3 regions of the Hyphomicrobium sp. 802 genome follow, and region 1 is predicted to be linked to each of the others. Evidence: predicted binding sites of a transcription regulator. Region 1 holds the regulator's gene; each other region holds the start of a gene.

What was found. Region 1 encodes LexA, which represses DNA repair genes until DNA is damaged. Its sites were predicted from a motif close to TGTTCNNNNTGTGTTCNG; they were not measured.
Region 2: a site for LexA is predicted at 4,178-4,195, ahead of recA (recombinase RecA). Genes of this name have one in related genera too.
Region 3: a site for LexA is predicted at 4,398-4,415, ahead of HYP802_RS0109245 (single-stranded DNA-binding protein). Genes of this name have one in related genera too.

The regions. Positions count from the first base shown of each region.
Region 1 covers NZ_JAFM01000001.1:3,215,058-3,222,192, forward strand. The annotation lists gene HYP802_RS0116350 (hypothetical protein) at 1-148, opposite strand, end outside; gene HYP802_RS0116355 (ParA family protein) at 199-1,491, shown strand; gene HYP802_RS23695 (hypothetical protein) at 1,890-2,135, shown strand; gene HYP802_RS23700 (hypothetical protein) at 2,792-2,929, opposite strand; gene lexA (transcriptional repressor LexA) at 3,382-4,125, shown strand; gene HYP802_RS0116380 (ComEC/Rec2 family competence protein) at 4,184-6,526, opposite strand; gene gltX (glutamate--tRNA ligase) at 6,598-7,135, shown strand, end outside.
Region 2 covers NZ_JAFM01000001.1:1,882,801-1,889,935, reverse strand. The annotation lists gene alaS (alanine--tRNA ligase) at 75-2,768, opposite strand; gene recA (recombinase RecA) at 2,989-4,122, opposite strand; gene HYP802_RS0109505 (hypothetical protein) at 4,336-4,893, shown strand; gene HYP802_RS0109500 (hypothetical protein) at 5,059-5,568, shown strand; gene HYP802_RS0109495 (formaldehyde-activating enzyme) at 5,715-6,281, shown strand; gene HYP802_RS0109490 (PAS domain-containing sensor histidine kinase) at 6,342-7,135, opposite strand, start outside.
Region 3 covers NZ_JAFM01000001.1:1,832,952-1,840,086, reverse strand. The annotation lists gene HYP802_RS0109260 (OmpW family outer membrane protein) at 136-828, shown strand; gene HYP802_RS23815 (hypothetical protein) at 1,113-1,445, opposite strand; gene HYP802_RS0109255 (phosphatase PAP2 family protein) at 1,432-2,277, shown strand; gene HYP802_RS0109250 (cation diffusion facilitator family transporter) at 2,392-3,369, shown strand; gene HYP802_RS0109245 (single-stranded DNA-binding protein) at 3,660-4,181, opposite strand; gene HYP802_RS0109240 (YkgJ family cysteine cluster protein) at 4,576-4,944, shown strand; gene HYP802_RS0109235 (VOC family protein) at 4,997-5,485, shown strand; gene HYP802_RS0109230 (GFA family protein) at 6,059-6,451, shown strand; gene HYP802_RS0109225 (hypothetical protein) at 6,610-7,135, opposite strand, start outside.

The DNA.
Region 1 (7,135 bases):
TCACGCTATCGACAGCGATGTTGGCGATGGCATTGCTCCGCCCCGCCTGATGAAAGACCGCGATGTAGAAGATCGCGACCAGCGTCTCGATTGCGACGAGGATGATGGTGGGGAGACGGAGGGGTGAAGGTGCTCCGCCTGATGACAACTGGTTAATGGTCAGTTAATCTCTCCCAATTCGTGTGTGGGGGTTGCGTTATGATTTCTTATTTTACTGATGATTTTCTTCATAAATTTGCTGGCGACGCTATTCTTTGGATTCTTCCCGTCGTTGGTGCCATTGCCTGGGCAGCAATCCAACTACTCTGGGCCAAATTCCGACAGTTGAGAGATTTCTGGAACAGTCGCCAGCGGGCACTCACTGCAGTTGCTCGTCGAAAAACTCCCGGAGGTCTTCAGGAAGGCCCAGGCGTCTGGACGCTTAAGCCGATCGTTCAGCCCGATAATTACAAAGGAAACGTCAAAAGCGCCCGCATAGTTTCAATCGTCAATTTGAAAGGCGGCGTTGGCAAAACGACGATTGCGGCCAACGTGGCGGCGCATCTCGCCCATCACCGTAATTGGAAGAAGCGCGTTCTGCTAATCGACCTCGACTACCAAGGTTCTCTGTCGTCGATGGCGTTTCCGGACGACGTCAGTTGGATTCCCTCCCCCGGGATGGACTCCGTTGCCACTCGGGCATTAGGAGGACAGCTTGAACCGAACTTGTTCTTGCAGACTTGCAAAGAGGTAAGACAAGAGCCTCGTTTGAAGGTCGCAACGGCTTATTACGATCTCGCTCAAGCCGAAAATCGGCTCCTGATCGAATGGCTATTGAACGTGCGCGAACCGGATCGTCGCGCATGGCGGCATTGGATTTCCGATTTGCTCATCGGAAACATCTATCGCCCGGCGGAGATGCGGTACAATTTAGCGAAGCTTCTGCACTCTCAGACTGTCCAAGACGCCTTCGATCTTATCATTATCGATTGCCCGCCAAGGCTGACTGCCGGAACGATCCAAGCTCTTTGCGCAAGTTCGCATGTCCTGATTCCCACCATCCTCGATAAGCCGTCTGGTGAATCTGTTGTTTCGTTCTGCGAGCAGCTGAAATTCATGCGCGACGCTAATTTGTGTCCGCACCTCAAACACGTCGGCGTCGTCGCGACGCGGTACAGTCCAAATCTCAATATCACACGCGAAGTCATGAGTTGGTTACAGGATTTAATGAACACAAAGCGTTTCGGATGCGGCTTCCTTCCGACAACAACCTTTATCCCCAACACCGTGAGATTGGTTCGAAACGCAGATGATGGCATCGCGTATTTCAATCTTCCTCGCGACAATTCTTCTCCGAATGTCCGCGCCGCTATTCTCTCGCTGGCGAGAACGATCGCGAACCAAGTCGGCGTCCCCCCTGCTCAATCATTTGAAGGTGTGGACGATCCTGATGACTTTGACCCAGATGGCAATGACGCGATCCAACTTATGCTACCGGTGGCCGCTGAATGAAGTGCTCTGAATTAAAATCGCTCCTTAAGCGCGGGATCGATTTCAGATCGCGTACACCGCTTTCGGTCGATGATGCGTGGGCTCACGACTTCTTTCCTCTTCTCGAATCTTTTCCAAACCACACTGTCAAAATTCTTGCGAAAACGATTGGCGTTGCTTCCCCGAAAATCAGTTCGGAGCCTTCGCCCATCGCCGATCTATGTGCTTTTTTGAATGCGCTCGCATCGCTTTTGGACGAGCACGCGAAAGCCTCAACAATCGAAGAAATACGGCAACTGGAGTGCTCGTTGCGGCGGCATACGCAATCGAGCCTGGCGGATTTGTCTGCCGAATTGTCCAAACCGAAAATAGCTAAGCCATCTAAGCCAAAGCAGTCTGCCGTCATTCGAGATGAAATCGTGCTAAAATATTCGCGGCGCCTTGAGGAGGCTCTGGGAGATGAAGAAGGCTTCAATGCGATTTACGCTGCCATAGAGTCCGACAAGGAACTCAATGCCGCTGAAATTTCCGCAATCGCAAAGAAGTTTACGAGCGCATCTCCGAAGAGCCGACCTGCGGCACTCAAAAAGATTTTGGCCCGCCATCAGGCCATCATGACGAGCCGCGCGAAATCCGCAGCGACCGCAGGTCGAATAGCGGGCTGACCGTCACACACAAAAAACTTATCCCCGCCTTCCGAACCGCCCGCATAATCCCCTCGCCCGTCCGGTGAAGGGCTCGCGCGCAAGGCGTTGCGTCGGGCTCGGACGGGGCAGCCTGACCCGGCGCGTCACGCGCGCTTCCGGACAAGGCGAACGGCCGGTCCGCACGGGGTGAGAAACCCGTGTGCGGAGCATCCCGCTTCATTAAGTGACCGTGCTCGCGACCCTGTTCTCAGGCTGTCACGGAGCGGATCGGTTCCGAGACTTCAAATGCCACGACCCAGCCGCGGAACCCGTCCGCTTCGTGCTTTATATTTGGTGCAACCGACTCTGCTCCGCAGAGCCGGCCGGTTGCACACGCCCGGAGCTTCTTCCTTCGCGACGCGCCGGGCGGCCGGCGCGCCGTAGGCGTGTCGTCCGGCGCAATCAAAAAGCGGAGCCGGCCGTTGGCGCATGCCCGGATCTTTGTTCATCGCGACGCGCCGGGCGGCCGGCGCGCCGAAAAAATCCGCGCATGGCGGCCGGCTACCCGCAGGGGAGTCGCCATGCGCAAATCAAAAGCTGTCGTTCCGGCGCAATCAAAAAGGAGAGCCAGCCACGATGCGCACATCGGGAGCGTCGTGCATTAAAGCGTCAGAGGAGTTGCGCAAATCTGGACATCAATGCCCGCGCCAGGAGCCGTGCACGCCCGGAACGAAATGACGGCTCATGTTGCCGCCGGTGATGGCGTCGGTCACAAGCGTCCCGATGACGGTGACGATGACCCCAATGATGATTTGAGAAAACAAACCTCGCATTGTTCGCACGATGCTCCACCTCAACGGCAAAAGTATGAAACGCCCGGGTCGATAAACAGACATGCGAGGTCTTTCCGTCGGCTCTTTGTTTGCTGGCGACTCCCCTGCGGGGGAGCATGCCGGAGCATTGTGGGTGCCGGCGACTCTGCTTCGCAGAGCCCGCCGCCAGCACATGCTTGGCTCTTCGTTCTGAAGTCGAGCGAAGGAAGATGCACCACGTATGCGCATCCGGCCGGCTCGCCGCGGGCGAGTCGGATGCGCCAACGAAACTGTGCTTTCAGAGCCGCATGCGCTGGTTCGTGTTGATTATTGACTTGCATGGGTTGCAGAACGAGACGAGAACGGTTAGGGTACATACACGATTTGTACTGTAAATGAGCGGGCGGTCTTTCGGTGGTCAGCGTCTCAGCCCGCCGCGCTTGCCAGCCAGGAAAGGCTTGAGACGAACCGCTATGCTCACCGAAAAGCAGAAAGACCTCCTCCTCTTCATCCATGCGCGCATGCAGGAGCGCGGCGTGCCGCCATCTTTCGACGAGATGAAGGATGCGCTGGATCTCAGGTCGAAGTCCGGCATTCATCGGCTGATCACCGCTCTGGTGGAACGCGGGTTCATCCGCCGCCTGCCGCACCGGGCGCGGGCTATCGAGGTCATCAAGCTGCCGGACAACCAGGTTGGCTTGCCGTCCGCGGCACCGGGTGCCAACGCGGCCGCGGCACCGCAGCGGGGCTTCCAGCCAAGCGTGATCGAAGGCTCCGGGCCGCCGAAGACGAATGTGGCCACGCCGCCGCCGCCGTCGCACGTCATCGACGCGCGGACGGTGTCGATCCCGGTCATGGGCCGCATCGCCGCCGGTACGCCGATCAGCGCCATTCAGAACCACACGCACGACATTGCGGTGCCACCCGACATCCTGACCAACGGCGAACACTTTGCGCTGGAGGTCAAAGGCGATTCGATGATCGAGGCGGGCATCCATGACGGCGATACCGTCATCATCCGCCGCTGCAATACGGCGGAGAACGGCGATATCATCGTGGCGCTGGTCGAGGGCGAGGAAGCGACGCTGAAACGGCTGCGCAAGAAGGGCTCGACGATTGCGCTCGAAGCCGCGAACCCCGAATTCAAAACGCGGATCTTTGGGCCGGATCAGATCGACATTCAGGGGCGCCTCGTCGGCTTGATGCGGCGGTATTGAGGGGCAGTTCGCCGCCATGCGTCGACGGAGCTAGAGCGACGCGGGGCAGCGTCGATGGCTAACGCCCGCTCTCGGCGTCCGGCTCAGTGATATCTTCCGTTTCGAGTTCCGCCCCCTCCCCCGGATCGACGTCGGCTGAGGTGCGTGTTTGGGGTTCTGCTTCGGCGGTCCGGGCAGGTTCGGCAGCCGGGGCACCCGCCGGGGACGGGGTCTGCAGAATACGGGGTTTCGGCAGCGCTGCCTGCTTTCGCTCCGGCATCTCGCTCCAAGGTCGTTCGCCGCGATGAGCCGCGACCGTTTCGAGACGGATTTTGGGTTCCGGACTGTCGTCGCTGCGGTCGACATAAAGGGCGTAAGCGCCATTGCGCCAGCGATCGAAAACATCGACGACCGTTCGCGGCACGGCGCAATTGCCGGGCTTGGGCGTATCGAGCACAAGCACGTCGGCGTTGAGGCAATCGTCGGTCACGGCGGCGGGATGGCGCGCGACCGCGACGGTCGCGCCTTTGACATGCGCGATGCAGCCGATCGCATCGCAAGTAAAGCCTTTGCCGATCTTGGCATCGCGCGCCGTTCGGGAATCGCCGTCGTATTCGAGCCAGCGGTCGAGATCGTATTTCGTGCCCTTGCCCGGCATGGCGTCGAGCTTGCCCGAGTCATCGCGCACGGCGACAAGCAGACCTTTCTGTCCGATCAGAACGTCAGGGCGCGGCATCCAAGGCGAAACAAGCAGCCCGGCGCCGACAAGCGCAACGCCGAGAAGCCTGATCCGCGTCTGCCAAAGCAAAAACCAGACGCCGCCCGTAAGCATCAGCACGAAAGCCAGTTCGGGGATCGCTGGAATATGTCCGACTGCACCAGGCAACGCGCCGACTTCGTTCGCACACCACGTCATGCCTTCGATGCCCCAGCCCATCGGCTTCAGGCCGAGCCATTCGAGGCCGAACGGCATCAGCACCATCGCGACGAGCGCCGCCGGCATGACGATCAGGTTGCAGATCGGAATGGCGATCATGTTCGCGAGCACGGCATATTGCTGGCTCTGGTGAAAATTATAGGCGGCAAACGGCGCGACCGCGACGCTTGCGATCAGAGTCGAGGCGATGATCTCACCGAAGAAGACGATGACGCGCATGATGGGATGCGGCTTCTGCTCGCGATTGAACAGGCTGCTCAAAAATTCGTGCGAGGCGATCAGCGCCGTCACAGCGGCAAACGACATCTGAAAGCCTGCATCGAGCAGGCTTTCGGGATAGGCCAACAGAATTAGGAACGCCGCGAGCGCAACGTTGCGCAACGCAAGCGCAGGGCGATCAATCAGCATGGCGCCGAAGATGATGAAGATCATCAGCGCCGAGCGCACGGTTGCGAACTGGCCTCCCGAAATCGCGAGATAGGCGACCGCGCTGATGATGCCGAGCGCAGCGGCGATCTTTTTGATCGGCATCGTCAAGGCGATGCGCGGGATCGCAGCGAGGATCAGGCGGATCGAAAAGAAAACGGCACCTGCTGCAATCACCATGTGTAGGCCGGAGATCGAGAGAATGTGGAACAGGCCCGAATTCTTGAAGGCGTTGTTCGTCTCGGCACTGATGCCGCCGCGCTCGCCGGTGATAAGGGCAAGCGCGATCTCGCCGGTTTCGCCAGGAAGCGCCGCACGGATGCGCGCGGCAATCGCCTGACGGATATTTTCGATGGTGCGGCGATACCATTGGACGATGCTATTGGGGTCAACGTGGCCTTCGATCGTCGGTGCTGCGAATGCGTAACCGACGCCGCCGACAGATTCGAACCAAGCGGTGCGCGCGTAATCGAAGCCGCCTGGAAGCGCTGGCTTTGCCGGCGGTGAGAGATTGGCTTTGATGCGGATCTTGTCGCCCGGTGCGGCGCGCGTTTTGGACGACATCGTGCGGATGCGCACGACGGCAGGCGTATCGGCTGCAGCGAGATTTGCGATTTTGGGGTTGGCGATCGTCAGCCGCTGGCCACGCGGCAGCTTGGCCTCGACCATCGTGACGGTGCCTGAGGCTTCGACGCTGTGCAGCGCCTTGGTCAGAACGGGCGCGCGGACAGCTTCGACGCGCAGCTTGGCGATGCCAAAGCCCGCGCCGATCAGAACCAGCGCCATCATCAGTGTCGCGACGAGCGTGCCGGAACGTACTGTCAGGCGCAAAATCAGGGCGAGCGCCAGCGGCGCGAACGCTACGATCAGCGCCGGCTCCATGGGCAGCGCAAAATAGGCGGCAATTCCGGCACCAAGGCAAACGGGCGCCCAAAGGAAAAAGCTCTGCCGTTCAGCTTCAAACAACAGGACAGCGCGGCTCATGCCGTGGTCGGCATAGCCTGGAAATGCGACGTCCGGTCCCCGCGCTTCGACCGACATGCCCTGCCCATGACGCATCGGGAACGGGAATTTTCCGCCCCCTTAACTTGTCCCATCTCACATGCTACGAGCGGAGCCTCAATCCCTCAATGGCAGACAGAACAAAAGGTCCAAAGGCCGAGACCATGACACCCAGCGCGCCCATCGTTCGATTTGCACCCTCGCCCACCGGATTTCTCCATATCGGCGGCGCACGGACGGCGCTATTCAACTGGCTTTACGCACGTGGGCGTGGCGGCCGCTTTTTGCTGCGCATCGAAGATACCGACCGGGAACGCAACAACGAGGCGGCGGTCGCTGCGATCCTCGATGGCGTCAAGTGGCTTGGCCTTGACTGGGACGGCGACGTCATTTCGCAGTTCTCGCGCGCCGACCGGCATCGCGAGGTGGCGAACGAACTACTGGCGCGCGGCGCCGCCTATTACTGCTATTCGTCGCCCGCCGAGATCGAAGCGGCACGTGAGAAAGCCAAAGCCGAGGGGCGACCGCAGATTTTCCTATCGCCCTGGCGTGACCGCGATCCGAGTGACGCACCGAAGGACGTGAAGCCCGCTGTCCGCCTCAAGGCACCGCGCGACGGCGAGACGATCGTCAACGATCACGTGCAGGGACGCGTTGCCTTCCCGA
Region 2 (7,135 bases), 1.3 Mb from region 1:
TGCAAGGTAACGGGAAAAAGCTTCCGCACCGCAGCATTACGCTTCGCCGCGCTCGACCGAAAATGACGACAGTGTCAGCTCGCGAGCCGTTCTTCGATGGCCTTTAGCGCATCGCCCGCTTTTGCGCCGTCCGGTCCGCCCGCCTGCGCCATGTCGGGACGCCCGCCGCCGCCTTTGCCGCCGAGTGCTTCCGCACCGGCCTTGACGAGATCGACCGCGCTCCACGTCTTGACGAGATCGTCCGTGACGCCGACCGCGAGGCCCGCCTTGCCGTCCTCCGTCACGCCAACGACGGCGACGATGCCCGAGCCGACCTGCTTCTTGCCGTCATCAATGAGGCCGCGCAGGTCCTTCGGATTGAGCCCTTGCACCGTACGCGCGAGCAGCTTGACGTTGCCGACATTGCGGATCGCTTCGCCATTCGTTGCCGCGCCATCCGCGCCCGCACCACCGCCAAGCGCGATCTGGCGCTTCGCATCGGCAAGCTGCTTTTCAAGATTGCGGCGCTCTTCCACGAGATGCTTCAAGCGATCGACGAGATCTTCCGGCCGTGTCTTGAGCACGCTCGCCGCTTCCTTCACGCGTGCATCCTGCTCATCGAGATAGGCGCGCGCGCCCTCACCCGTCAGCGCTTCGAGACGGCGGACGCCCGCCGAGCTACCGCTTTCGGCGACGACGCGAATGAGACCGATATCGCCCGTGCGCGATACGTGCGTGCCGCCGCACAACTCGACCGACCACGCCTTGTTGGCGCCGGGCCGCGTCGCACCCATCGACACGACGCGCACTTCATCGCCGTACTTCTCGCCGAACAGCGCCATCGCGCCCGTCGCGCGCGCATCGTCAAGCGCCATCAGCCGCGTGACGACCGGCGTGTTTTCGAGCAGCACGGCGTTCGCCATGTCCTCGACCTGCTTGATCTCGTCCGCTGACATCGGCTTCGTATGCGAGAAGTCGAAGCGCAGACGATCCGGCGAAACGAGCGAGCCCTTCTGCGCGACGTGTGTGCCGAGCACCTGCCGCAGCGCCTCATGCAGAAGATGCGTCGCGGAATGGTTGGCGCGCGTCGCCGAGCGCCGCCCATGATCGACTTCGAGCTCGACCGCTTCGCCGACCTTGAACGCTCCGCTCTCGACTTTGCCGAAATGCACGAACAGATCGCCGAGCTTCTTCTGCGTATCGGTCACGCGGAACAGCGTGCCTTTCGGACCTTTGATGACGCCCTGGTCGCCGACCTGACCGCCGCTCTCCCCGTAAAACGGCGTTTGGTTGACGATGATCGCGCCTTCCTCACCGGCTTTGAGTTCGGAGGCCTCTTTGCCGCCTGCCACGACGGCCGTGACGATGCCTTCCGCACTCTCGGTGTCATAGCCGAGGAACTCGGTCGCGCCGGTCTTGTCCTTGATTTCGAACCAGAGGCCTTCCGTCGCCGCTTCGCCCGAACCCTTCCAGGCGGCCTTGGCGGCATCCTTCTGCTTCTTCATCGCTGCATCGAACGCGCCAGTATCGACAGTAATGCCGCGCGGCTTCAACGCGTCCTCGGTCAGGTCGAGCGGGAAGCCGTACGTGTCGTAGAGCTTGAACGCGACATCGCCGGGGAACACTGCACCCTTCGTGAGACCCGCCGAGCTTTCGCCCAACAGCTTTAGGCCGTTGTCGAGCGTGTGCTTGAACTTCGTCTCTTCGAGCTTCAGCGTCTCGGTGATGAGCGGCTGCGCGCGCACGAGTTCCGGATAGGCGTCACCCATCTCGCGGACGAGCGACGGGACGAGCAGATACATCAGCGGATCGGTGCAGCCCATCTGGTGCGCATAGCGCATGGCGCGGCGCATGATGCGGCGAAGCACGTAGCCACGGCCTTCGTTCGACGGCAGCACGCCGTCGGCGATCAGGAAGCTCGTCGAGCGCAGGTGGTCGGCGATGACGCGCCGCGCGACGTGATCGAAATCCTTCGTCGCCGCGTTCTCTTTCGCGCCAACCTTCGCCGCTTCCTGGCGGATGGCCTGGATCAGATGCTGGAACAGATCGATATCGTAGTTGTCGTGCTTGCCTTGCAGCACCGCTGCGATGCGCTCAAGGCCCATGCCCGTGTCGATCGACGGCCGAGGCAGGTCTACGCGATTGCCCGGTGCGATCTGCTCGAACTGCATGAACACGAGGTTCCAGATTTCGATGAACCGATCGGCATCGGCGTCGGGCGAGCCCGGAGGACCGCCCGGAATCTTGTCGCCATGATCGAAGAAGATTTCCGAGCACGGACCGCACGGCCCCGTGTCGCCCATCTGCCAGAAGTTGTCGGACGTCGCGATGCGAATGATCTTGTCGTCGGAGAACCCGGAGATCTTCTTCCAGATGCGATAGGCTTCGTCGTCGGTGTGATAGATCGTGACGAGCAGCTTGTCTTTCTTGAGGCCGAAATCCTTCGTCAGCAGGTTCCAGGCCAGCTCGATCGCGCGCTCTTTGAAATAGTCGCCGAACGAGAAGTTGCCGAGCATCTCGAAGAACGTGTGGTGGCGCGCTGTATAGCCGACGTTGTCGAGGTCGTTGTGCTTGCCGCCAGCACGGACGCACTTCTGCGACGTCGTCGCACGCGGAATGGCCCGCGTCTCCTGCCCCGTGAAAACGTTCTTGAACTGCACCATGCCCGCGTTCGTGAACATCAGCGTCGGGTCGTTGCGCGGAACGAGCGGCGACGACGGCACGATCTCGTGTCCGTTCTTGCCAAAGAAATCGAGAAACGAAGCGCGGATTTCGCTGACGCCAGCCATGTGGTGCTTTCGGCCTGATCTGGATAAAAAACATGTTCCGGGACACAGCCCCGAAACGGGTTAAGGCCGCCGTTGTAGCGGCGGCCCTGAGGCATGTCTAGGAAGGGGCGGTCCTTGCGGCAGGCCGTCCGCCTGCGGCGGAACGACAGGCGCTGACGGCCGGCTTCTGCGCCATCCGGCCGGCTTCCCGAAGGGAAGTCGGATGGCGCCACTCAAAACTCTACCGCTTCGCCTTGGCGACTTTCTTGCCCGATTCGTCGGGAAGGACCCCGTCCTCGTCGGGTTCTTCGCCGTCGTCCTCACCGGCTTCCGGATTGGCCAGCATCTTCTCGACGATGAGCCCGGCGTTGGCACGGATAGCCCGCTCGATCTCTGCCGCGACGCGCGGATTTTCCTTGAGGTACGTCTTGGCGTTTTCCCGGCCTTGGCCGATACGGTCGCCGTTGTACGACAGCCACGCACCCGACTTTTCGACGAGACCGGCTTTAACGCCAAGATCGATCAGCTCACCGACCTTCGAGATGCCTTCGCCATACATAATATCGAATTCGACCTGCTTGAAGGGCGGCGCCACCTTGTTCTTGACGACCTTGACGCGCGTCTGGTTGCCGACCGTCTCTTCGCGCTCCTTGATCTGGCCGATGCGGCGAATATCGAGGCGAACGGAGGCATAGAACTTCAGGGCGTTACCACCCGTCGTCGTCTCAGGGTTGCCGAACATGATGCCGATCTTCATGCGGATCTGGTTGATGAAGATCACCATCGTATTGGACTTCGAGATCGAGCCCGTGAGCTTCCGGAGTGCCTGGCTCATCAAGCGGGCCTGCAGGCCGGGCAGGCTGTCGCCCATCTCGCCTTCGAGTTCGGCCTTCGGCGTCAGAGCGGCAACCGAGTCAACCACGAGCACGTCGACGGCGCCCGAACGCACCAGCGTATCAGCGATTTCCAGTGCCTGTTCGCCGGTATCCGGCTGCGAAATCAGAAGATCCTCGACCTTGACGCCGAGCTTCTTGGCATAGCCCGGATCAATCGCATGCTCGGCATCGACGAACGCACACGTGCCGCCCTTCTTCTGCGCTTCCGCCACGACTTGCAGCGCCAACGTCGTCTTGCCCGAGGATTCAGGTCCATAGACTTCGATGATGCGTCCCTTCGGTAATCCCCCGATGCCGAGCGCAATATCGAGCCCGAGCGATCCCGTGGAGATCGCTTCGATATCCAGCTTCTCATTGGCGCCGAGCCGCATGATCGACCCCTTGCCAAAGGTCTTGTCGATCTGCGCGAGTGCCTGCTCCAGCGCCTGCTTCTTGTCCATCTTGCCCCCTTCGAGCACAGTCAAGTCCGGCCGTTCCATGTCGTCACCCTCAATCCCTTATGGCAAGCGCCGCGCGCCATCAATTAAGGATAAACGTACACTTTTTGTTCCACCTCTGTCAATCACGTTTTGTTCTCATTGTGGAGTCTCCGCGCCGAATTTTCTCACTCTTGCGCACATGTTTCCTTAGGGACAGCGCGTCGCGGCCACTCGCGGCACTCTCCTGGCAACCCAAGCCGAAGGAGACAGCCCGTGTCCAAGTTGCTCGCAGTTCTGATTTCCATCGCCGTCGTCGCCGCGTCGTTCACATCAGCCGCCGAAGCCGGCCCCGGCCGCCGCCTTGGGTTCTTCCTCGGCGGCATGGCGGCCGCCAGCATGCTCGCGCACGCCGCCGAGGAGCGCCGTCGTGAGGAAGCTTACGAGAGAATGCGCGCTCGCCGGGAAATCGCCGCCCGCGAACGTGCCCGCCAGCGCGCCATCGCCGCCGCGGCCGCCAAACGCGAACGCGCCCGCCAGATCGCGCTGCAGAAGCAGAAAGCGGCCCAGATCGCCGCTGCCGAGACTGCATCCCAATCCACGACGAGCGACGACAAGCCCGCGCTCAAAAAGGGCGACCGGCTGACCTCGGGCGACAGTACGCCTGCAGCCACAACGGCAGATAGCTCAGCGCAGACGACGACAGTTGAAAAGACACCGTCGAACGCTATCGAAACGTCATCGACGACACCGAGCGCTCCGGCCGCCACGACCGTCACCTGCCGCAAATATTCGGCAGCTGCCGATAGTGTGATCGAGGCGCCCTGCCAGTAATTCGCATTCGCCCTTCACTCATAAAACGCGGCTCGCCGTCCTTCGGCCGGGCCGCGTTTTTATTTTCAACACCCCAGCACGATTTGCAGACGTGTTCCGTCCGAAACAGCGGGAAAAATCGCGCTGCTCCAAGATGCCTCCATCGCAAATTCGTGGGAGGCACCCATGCTCAAGATCTCGACACTCATCGCCGTTCTGGTCGTCGCCAGCACCGTCGCATCGAACGCGGAAGCACACGGCATGGGCTCGTTCTATGCCAGCCCGTTCTTCCGCAACCAGGGCCGCCAGCCGGCCCAGCCCTGCGAGAAGGACAAGCGCCGCAATCTCGAAGAAGCCTTTGCGAGAGCGCGTGAAAAGCGGCTCGCCGAATTACGCGCCGAACGCGCACAGGCTGCGGCCCTTGCCTCAAAACGCGCCCGTCTCGCAGCGCTCGCCCAAAAGAAAGCTGCAGCCGCAAAGCAGGCTCAGACGCTTGCAGCCACACGAACGAAAACGATCGCGCAGCAAACGGCATCGACGGACGCCACGAACATCGCCAAGAAAAGCGATCTGCTGCCTGTCTCGACGGCCTCAAACGCAACCGCGACCGCAACGAAAACAGCAGCAGCCGCACCGCAAGTCTGCCGCCGCTATTCCGCCGCTGCCGACAGCGTCATCGAAATTCCCTGCGACTAGCGCGTGCGATTGCCCCCCCATCGCATCGCGACCGTGAGACGCGCCATAACCAGAACTTATGGCGCGTCTCTGGCCACTCTGGTTTAAGCCCACCCCGTGCGTCGGCTTCGGCGCTCAATTGATAACCGAGCACAAGGTGGTGACATATGAGCATTGCATCGCGCCCGTCGGGGCGTTTTGGCATTCGCGTCGGCGAGGCCCTGGTCGCAGGCGGCCCTCCGGGAACGGCAGCGGAACCCGAAGTCGCGATCGGCGAAATGGACGGCCCCTTCGGCACCGCCTTCGCGACGCTTCTCGGCGACCAGGTAAAGGGCCACAGCCGCGTGCTGTCGCTTCTGAACACCGACGTGATGGTGCGTCCGCCGACGCTGTGCGTCAGCAAGGTGACGGTCGACAACGAGCGCTACACCAACATCCTGATGGGCACCGTGCAATACGCGACCGCGATGGGCGTCCTCGACGCCGTACGCGCCGGCGACCTGCCGAAAGACAAAGTCGATGATCTCGGCATCATCGTTTCGGTGTGGCTGAACCCCGTCGTCTCGACGATCGACAAGCTTGATCACAAGATCCTGTTCGACATCCATCGCAAGGCGACCGCGCTCGCCATTCACAAGGCGATGAACTTCAAGCCCGACATCGACTGGCTGCTCGAAAACCAGGACAAGATCATTCACAAATACTTCGAGAAGGGCCTCAAGGGCGAGGTGTAATCCAAGCCTCGCGCCGGGCGGCCGGCTCTCCGGAGGAGAGTCGCCCGGCGCCATCGAAAACTACTTCGCGAGTTCTTCCTTCACCTTCGCGGCGAGCTGAGGCAGCGAGAACGGCTTCGGTAAGAACGCAAAATCGTCCGAGCCCATCGACTCGCGGAATGCTTCGTTCGGATAGCCCGACACGAAGATCACCTTGATCGACGGATTGCGCTTGCGCAGCTCCTTGAAGAGCGACGGCCCATCCATTTCCGGCATGACGACGTCAGACACCACGATGTCGATCATGCCTTCGTTCTCGGCCATGATCTCCAGCGCCTCGACGCCATCGGTCGCTTCCAACACCTGATAGCCCTGCCGCTTCAGCGCGCGAACTGCAAACTGGCGAACCTCGACTTCGTCCTCGACCAGCAGCACGCGGCCGGTGCCGGTCAGGTCCGTTGCCTTAAGCTGCTTCTTCGCGGCAGCAATCGACTCCGGCATTGCATTCGCGACTTCCTCGCCTTCTTCCACGAAATGCCGCGGCAGGAAAATCTTGAAGGCCGTGCCTTTGCCGATCTCGCTTTCCGGTTGGATGAAGCCGCCCGACTGCTTGACGATACCGTAGACCGACGCGAGACCAAGACCCGTGCCCTTGCCGACACCCTTCGTCGTGAAGAACGGCTCGAAGATCTTGGCCATAACTTCCGGGCTCATGCCGGTGCCGGTATCGGCCACTTCGACCAGCACGTATTCGCCCGGTGTAAAGCCGACGACGTCGCGCATCTTCTGGCTTTCGCGTTCCGTGACGTTGCGCGTGTTGATCGTCAGCTTGCCGCCGTTCGGCATCGCGTCACGCGCGTTGCGAACGAGATTGA
Region 3 (7,135 bases), 1.4 Mb from region 1:
ACTCTGACTCCCATCAGGAGAGAGGCTTAAAGCGCTCTGTGCCTTCCTCCACAACGCTACGATAACTCGAAGGGGAGCCATCGAGTCGAATGCGACTTTGCGATGGCAGGAAAATTTGAAGAAGGGGAATTGAGAATGCGGCGGCTTGGGATAGGGACGTTGACGGTGCTTGCGTTGATATCGGCGTCGGCATCGGCGCGGGCTGGCGACTACAGCGGCGACACTTTGGTTCGTGTCGAGGGCTCTGTTGTCGTTCCGGACTCCGGCGCGCACGTCTACAGCGGCGGCACCACATTGTCGGGCGCCGACGCCGAGATCAGCACGGAAACGATCCCGTCACTCACGATCACCCATTTCTTTACCAAGAACATTGCGGCTGAACTTTTCTGTTGCTTCGCCAAGTTCAGCGCCGAGGGCAAGGGCGCCATCAACGGCACCAACCTCGGAAACTTCTGGGCTTTCCCGCCAGTGGTCACGCTGCAATACCATATGGACCCGATCATGGGCTTCAAGCCGTATGGTGGCGTTGGTTTCCAATACATCCATTACTTCAATACCAATAGTGGCGACCTCGGCGGCAATCTGCACCTGAGCGATTCCTTCGGCTTCGCCCTCCAGGGCGGCGTCGACTATGAGATCGGAAACGGCTGGTACTTGAACGCCGACGTCAAAAAGATCTGGCTGGATACCGATGCAAACTGGCGCGGAACAGGCATCACCGCCAAGGTCGACGTCGACCCCCTCATCGTCTCAGCCGGCGTTGGCTATCGCTTCAACCTTGCCGATCTCCTCAGCGGCCGCAGCAGCGAGCCCGTGCCGCTGAAATAAACGCCCCACTAAAACCGACAGCGAGACCAACAAAGGCCCGGAGTTTTCCGGGCCTTTGAGCATCAAGGCTGACATATCTTAAAGAATATCCCGCCGCCACCATAAGGGCCCTTCTGCATTCTCTTCCCCCGCAACCGATCCGGACACGACGCTCAGGCTTGCACGGTTAATCGGCGACCACAAACGCGTACGCGGCGAGCAATCACATCACAGAACGGAAACTGCGGCGGTCTAATTAGAGCCGGTAGCGCCCACCTGCACGCTCAAAAATACGTTCGATTTTATTAATTGCTTCGTTCCGGCGTATCTGCGTTTAACGCGACTTTTATATTTTTGCCTGTATAGAGCGCGTTTCCGAGCGATACGTTACTTGCTGAGCTGATGATGGCCAATTCATTGCGCATTTCCGCAGCAGCTCGCCCTTTGAAACAAGGCATTCCCGGACTTCGTCCCTCCGCTAGCAAAGTATGGGCGCGCGCCATGCGCCCAGCCTGGATCTTGATAGCTCTAAGTGCCGCACTTCTTGCGCTGCTCTGCTCCATTACGGATTTCGCGTTCCCGCCTCCGGCCTTTTTTCTTCGCCAAGGGGCGTGTTTGGCGGCAATGGCTGCGGCCACGGCCTATCTCATACACTGCGGCCACCTGCGGGCCGCTATAGCGGTTGAAGCGACCGCGCTTTCAATTTCAACCGTTCTTATCATGCCGCCGTTAGAAGCCATTTTTGCCTCGGCAGCATTTCCGTTTCAGGACAAGATTCTTGTCGCTGCCGACGCCGGTCTCGGAATAGACTGGGTGGCGCTGGCATTCTGGTTCCGTGACCATCCCGAACTGACCAGAATTTTGAGCCACGCTTACGCAAGCATCGAATGGCAGCCGATCATTCTGGTGCTGACGCTCGCCTGGGCTGATCCGGAGCGTCTCCGCAGCGTCATGACAACATCCACCGTGGTACTCGCCGCAACCATCGCCATCTTTCTCGTTGCTCCCGCGATCGGCCCCTATGCACATTTCAATTTCAAATCATCCGATTTTCCGAGCGTCATTGTGCCTGCCGCATGGGTTGCTCCGGGCATTACGGACGGGCTGCGCAACGGCGATCATCAACTGCACTTTGCCGGACTGGTGACGTTCCCAAGCTATCACGCCGTTGTGGCTGTGCTGCTCGCGTATGGTTGGATGGCGGTCCCGATTTTACGCTGGCTCTTCGTGCCGCTTAATCTGCTGATGCTCGTCTCGTGCGTCCCAATCGGCTCGCATTACGTGACGGACGTGATCGTTGGTGTCGCGATGGCGTGGGCCATTTACCCGCTTATCAGCCGCTACTATGTGGCGACCGATCGTAGCGCTCGGCTTCTCCCATGGTCTCAGACACGCTTCGGTTGCGCTGTCAAAGATCGTTTGAAACAGGCCGTTTTTCTTTGGAATAAGCGCAACGTCCTCAGCCGCTGACGACGTTTCGGCTGACCGTTATTGCTCGCGTGGCGCGGCCTTCAATGCGCGCGGGTGGACGCATTCCCCTGCTATCGGGTACGCATGAGGGTGCCGTAGAGGGAGACAACAACCGTGGACACCGGCGGATCGAAAGCCGTTATCGTCGTCGCTTTTGCCTGTAATCTAGGCATCGCCGCCGCAAAATTCGCGGCGGCGGCGTGGACGCAATCCTCGGCAATGCTTTCGGAAGCCATTCACTCGCTGGTCGATACCTCGAACCAGCTGCTACTGTTCTTCGGCATCAAACGCGCCGAAAAACCCGCCGACGCGCACCACCCATTCGGCTACGGCAAGGAGATCTATTTCTGGAGCTTCATCGTCGCGATGGTGCTGTTCGCACTCGGCGCCGGCGTCGCGATCTACGAAGGCATCGAAAAGATGCTCCATCCGCACCCGATACACGACGTCTTCGTGGTCTACATCGTGCTGCTCGTCGCCATGGCGCTTGAAGGATTTTCGACGTGGAAGGCCGTTGGAGAATTCAACACGCGACGCGGCCCGTCAGGCTTGGGCTTCATTGCCGCGCTACGCGCATCGAAAGATCCGACGCTGTTCGCGATCGTGCTGGAAGACAGCGCCGCAATGATTGGACTGAGCATCGCCTTGATCGGAACGATGGCAGCCGACTTCGGCGGCTACGAGCAGGCTGACGGCATCGCCTCGATTCTGATCGGCTGCGTGCTGGGCTTCGTTGCCATTTTCATGTCGGGCGAAATTCGCTCGTTGATCGTCGGCGAGTCGGCGTCGCGCGCAGTCCAAGCCGGGTTGAATGAAATCATCGCCAAGGAAATCGGACCTGACAAACCGATCCGCACCATCAACGAAATCCGGACGATGCATCTGGGACCGCAAGATGTGCTCGTTACGGCCAGCGTCGATTTCGAGGATTGGGTCAGCGCACGAACGGTCGAAGACGTAACGGCACGATTGCAGCAGGCCATCAAGACGCGCTTCCCAGAGGTGCAGCACCTCTTCATCGAGGTGCAGTCGGAGAAAGCCTTCCAGTTCAACAAAACCAAGCCGCCGATCGCGGCAGGCGCGACGCATTAAGCGTCACGTGCCGCCATCGCGGGCCATGGCGGTGTTGGGACGCGTTCCCGCTATCAAAATGTCATCCTCGGCTTCAGGCCGAGGATCCATTCTGTAACCGGCGCATTTGTCTGAAGACTGCCTCACCAAGCCCGACGGCCGGCTCCCCGAAGCGGAGTAGGAAACGACAACTCAGAACTTCCGTGCGTGGCGGCCGGCTCGCGGAACGCGAGTCGCGCCGACGTCCGAAGACTGCCTCACCAAGCCCGTTGCTTCCGGCCGGCTCCGCGAAGCGGAGTCGGAAGCAACCATCAGAAAGGAATCTCGTCGTCGAGCGCTTTGTCGAAGCTTGGCTTCGAACCGCCGCTCCTGGAACCCGACGCGCGCCGGGATTCGCCACCCGAACTCGAACCGAAACCGCCGTCGGATGCGTAATCCGGACCGCTCTCCTGCATACCGATCGACGCGCCGCGTCCGCCGCCTGCGCCATCGAGCATCGTCAGCGTGCCGTTGTAGCCCTGGATGACGACCTCGGTCGAATACTTCTCCGCGCCGGACTGATCCGTCCACTTACGCGTCTGCAGTGCGCCTTCGATGTAGAGCTTCGCGCCCTTCTTCACGTACTGCTCGATGATCTTGCACAACGGCTCACTGAAGACGACGACGCGATGCCACTCGGTCTTTTCCTTGCGCTCACCCGTCTGCTTGTCGCGCCAGGTATCGCTCGTCGCGATGCTCAAGTTGGCGATCGGGCGGCCATCCTGCGTGCGGCGGATCTCCGGATCCTTGCCGACATTGCCGACCAGAATGACTTTGTTGACCGACCCTGCCATTTCACTCGTCTCCTTGACTGAACGTGACTGAACGCGAGGAACGCCACCGCGTTCCCTTGCGACGACCGGCGGCATGCTCGCCAGCCGACATGAATAGTTGCATAGACGCGCTATTCGGATAGCGCGGAATCGTTCTGACTTTAAAGGCTCTCCCCGCCACCTTCTTCACTTCATTTATCGTTCTCCACGGCCTAATCGACCGGGCGGGGATAGCAATGTTCTCTCATTGTTCTATATAGCGCCCGCCCCACTAGGCGCAAGCAAATTAACCCATCGCGCCACGGTCTCACCGGAATGTCGCGTTCGCCGCGAATGCCGTCTTGACTGCCGCGCCGCATGATCTAAGGCCGTTACCCAGAGGATGGCGTGCGCACGCGGGAGCACCAAAGCCGCAATGGCTCAGTACAATTGTTTGAATTGCCCAGGATACTGCTGTTCGTATCCGGTCATTGCGCTGAACAAGCGCGACGTGGAACGCCTCGCCAAGCATTTCGACCTGAAATACGAAACCGCGAAGCGGCGCTTTACGCGCGAAGCCCACGGCCACAAGTACATCATGCGCCGCCAGCGCGATAAGCACTACGGCCGCATCTGCCAGTTCTTCGACACCAAGAAGCGCTGCTGCACGATCTATAAGGCGCGCCCCGCCGCCTGCCGCGCATACCCTGGCTCCGGTCGCTGCGGCTACTACGACTTCCTGATGCACGAACGCCGTGCCCAGAACGACGACAAATTCGTCGCGATCACGAACCACAAGGATTAGGGTTTCGACATCGCTACCGCTTCGGCATTCTCAATCTTGATGTGGGATGACGATGAGCTCTCCGACCGACGGTCCCGCCGTAGTTCCGGGCGCCTATTATGCCGATCTTGGATCGGCGATTGATTGGTTGGTATCGGCGCTCGGCTTTCGCGTCGTCGCATCCTACGATGGTCCCAACGGTAAAGTCGTGTTCGCAGAACTTGCCTGGCGGAACGGAATAATTTTCGTCTCCACGATTCCAGCCGACGGGGCATGGTCGAGGGTCGGGAAAACCTGCATCTGCCTCGTTGCGGAAAACGTCGACGCCGTCGAAAATTATCATCGCTTGGCGTTAAAAGCCGGAGCGAAGCTCCTTCGCCCTCTTCGCAGGACGAGTTCGCCGGCATTTCCCGACGGAGTGATGGGGTTCGATCTTGAAGATCCCGAAGGAAATCTCTGGACAGTCAGCGAATACCAACCGGCCACCCTAGCGGCTCGTCGCTTTCGGCCGGCTCCGCGAAGCGGAGTCGGAAGCGACAACAAAAAACTTCGCCAACAATAAAAAAACTAACCCCGCCGAATCCTCGGATTCGCGCGGGGCTGTGTTTTTTACCTTCGATGGTTCGCCCAGACTAAAACCGGGCCTTTGAATGCGAGGCTCTAGCGGCCGCACGGACCGCCTCCCTCGTGTGAGATATCCAAATTGTAGCAGCGAGTGCAGCTGAGCCAAGCGTGGCCACAATCTCGAGAGCGCTTGTCAAGCTGCTGACCCCGTGAACAAGTCTCGAGGTCCTGATTGATAACCCGGTGGAGTCATCTCCTCTCCTCGATCTGTTTCAACGTCACGCCTACCACGTTCCACATGCGCCTCACGGGACCCATACGCACCACGTGAAGCCCTTGCGGCTCGCGTCTCCATTCCGCAGCTCATCGACCCCTCGGCCGAGACGCAATTACCGGAACAGCTAGCGAGAGCGGCACCGTCACAAAGAGAAATGTGTGCCTCAAAACCCCGGTCGTCAAGTTGTCATCAGGGAGAAAGCGATCACAATTCTCATCGGTAATGTTTGAAATGCGCGCAATATCAGTGATCTTACCGGGAGCCGCATCGCCGTTCGAAGGATATTCGTTGCTAATGACCGTTCACGCCACAGGAAGCTGCCATTGCCGAGGTGTCCGCTATGAAATCGGCGGCGAACTCAACCCGATCCTCGCGTGTCACTGTTCGATATGCGCGAAGACGAGTGGAAATTACGCTGCGATGACGAACTGCGCCGCCGCAGACATAAAATTGCTGAATGACGAGACGCTGCGCTGGTATCAGTCGTCGGATGCCGGCAACCGCGGCTTCTGCATGCGCTGCGGTAGCAATCTCTTTTGGCAGTCCCCCGGCAGCGAAGAAATTTATGTCACCGCCGGAACGCTCGACAGACCGACGGGCCTCAAGATCAAGGAGCACATCTTTGTCGGCTCGAAGTCCGATTACTACGACATCGCCGACGGCCTGCCGCAGAAAGATGAATGGTGAAACGTCCCGTCGCTTCCGGCCGGCTCCGCGAAGCGGAGTCGGAAGCGAAAATAAAAAACTGCCGTGCTCGGCGGCCGGCGCGCGGAATGCGTGTCCCCGAGCACAATAAAAAAACTCCTGCGCGTGCGGCCGGCTCCCCGGAGGGGAGTCGCACGCGCTTACTTAATAGGACACGCCTTATCGCAAGGCACGCTCGCGCTTTTCTCGACGGAGCCGCGGAAAATCGAAACGGTTTCGCGCGTGCACTGTCCGCCGGATTGCACGACGCGAATGATGTTGTCGCCTGACTTTGCCTGGCACAGCACCGTCACATCCTGCGCAACATTGAACGGCTCATCCCGCCGTGCGGCTTCATCCGCCACCGCGCGCGATACAATCAAGTCCCACAGGCTCGCCGTTTTCGAAATCGGCTTCGGCAACTGATCGAATGCAATCCATTCGTAGTTGACCTGACCGTCCGCGCTCTTCACGCGGATCGAGATGTCACCGGTCTTCGCACACGATCCGACCTCAACCTGCGCATTGCCCTGCGTCGTCAGCGAACGATACGCGATCCGGCAGTCGAAATTCTTCTCCAGCAACGCTGCTTGCGCCAGGCGGTGATCGACCTGGCTGAACGGCACGTCGTTCTTCCAGGAGAAATACAGATTGCGCGCGGTCGGTACGGCCGCGGCGACGGATACG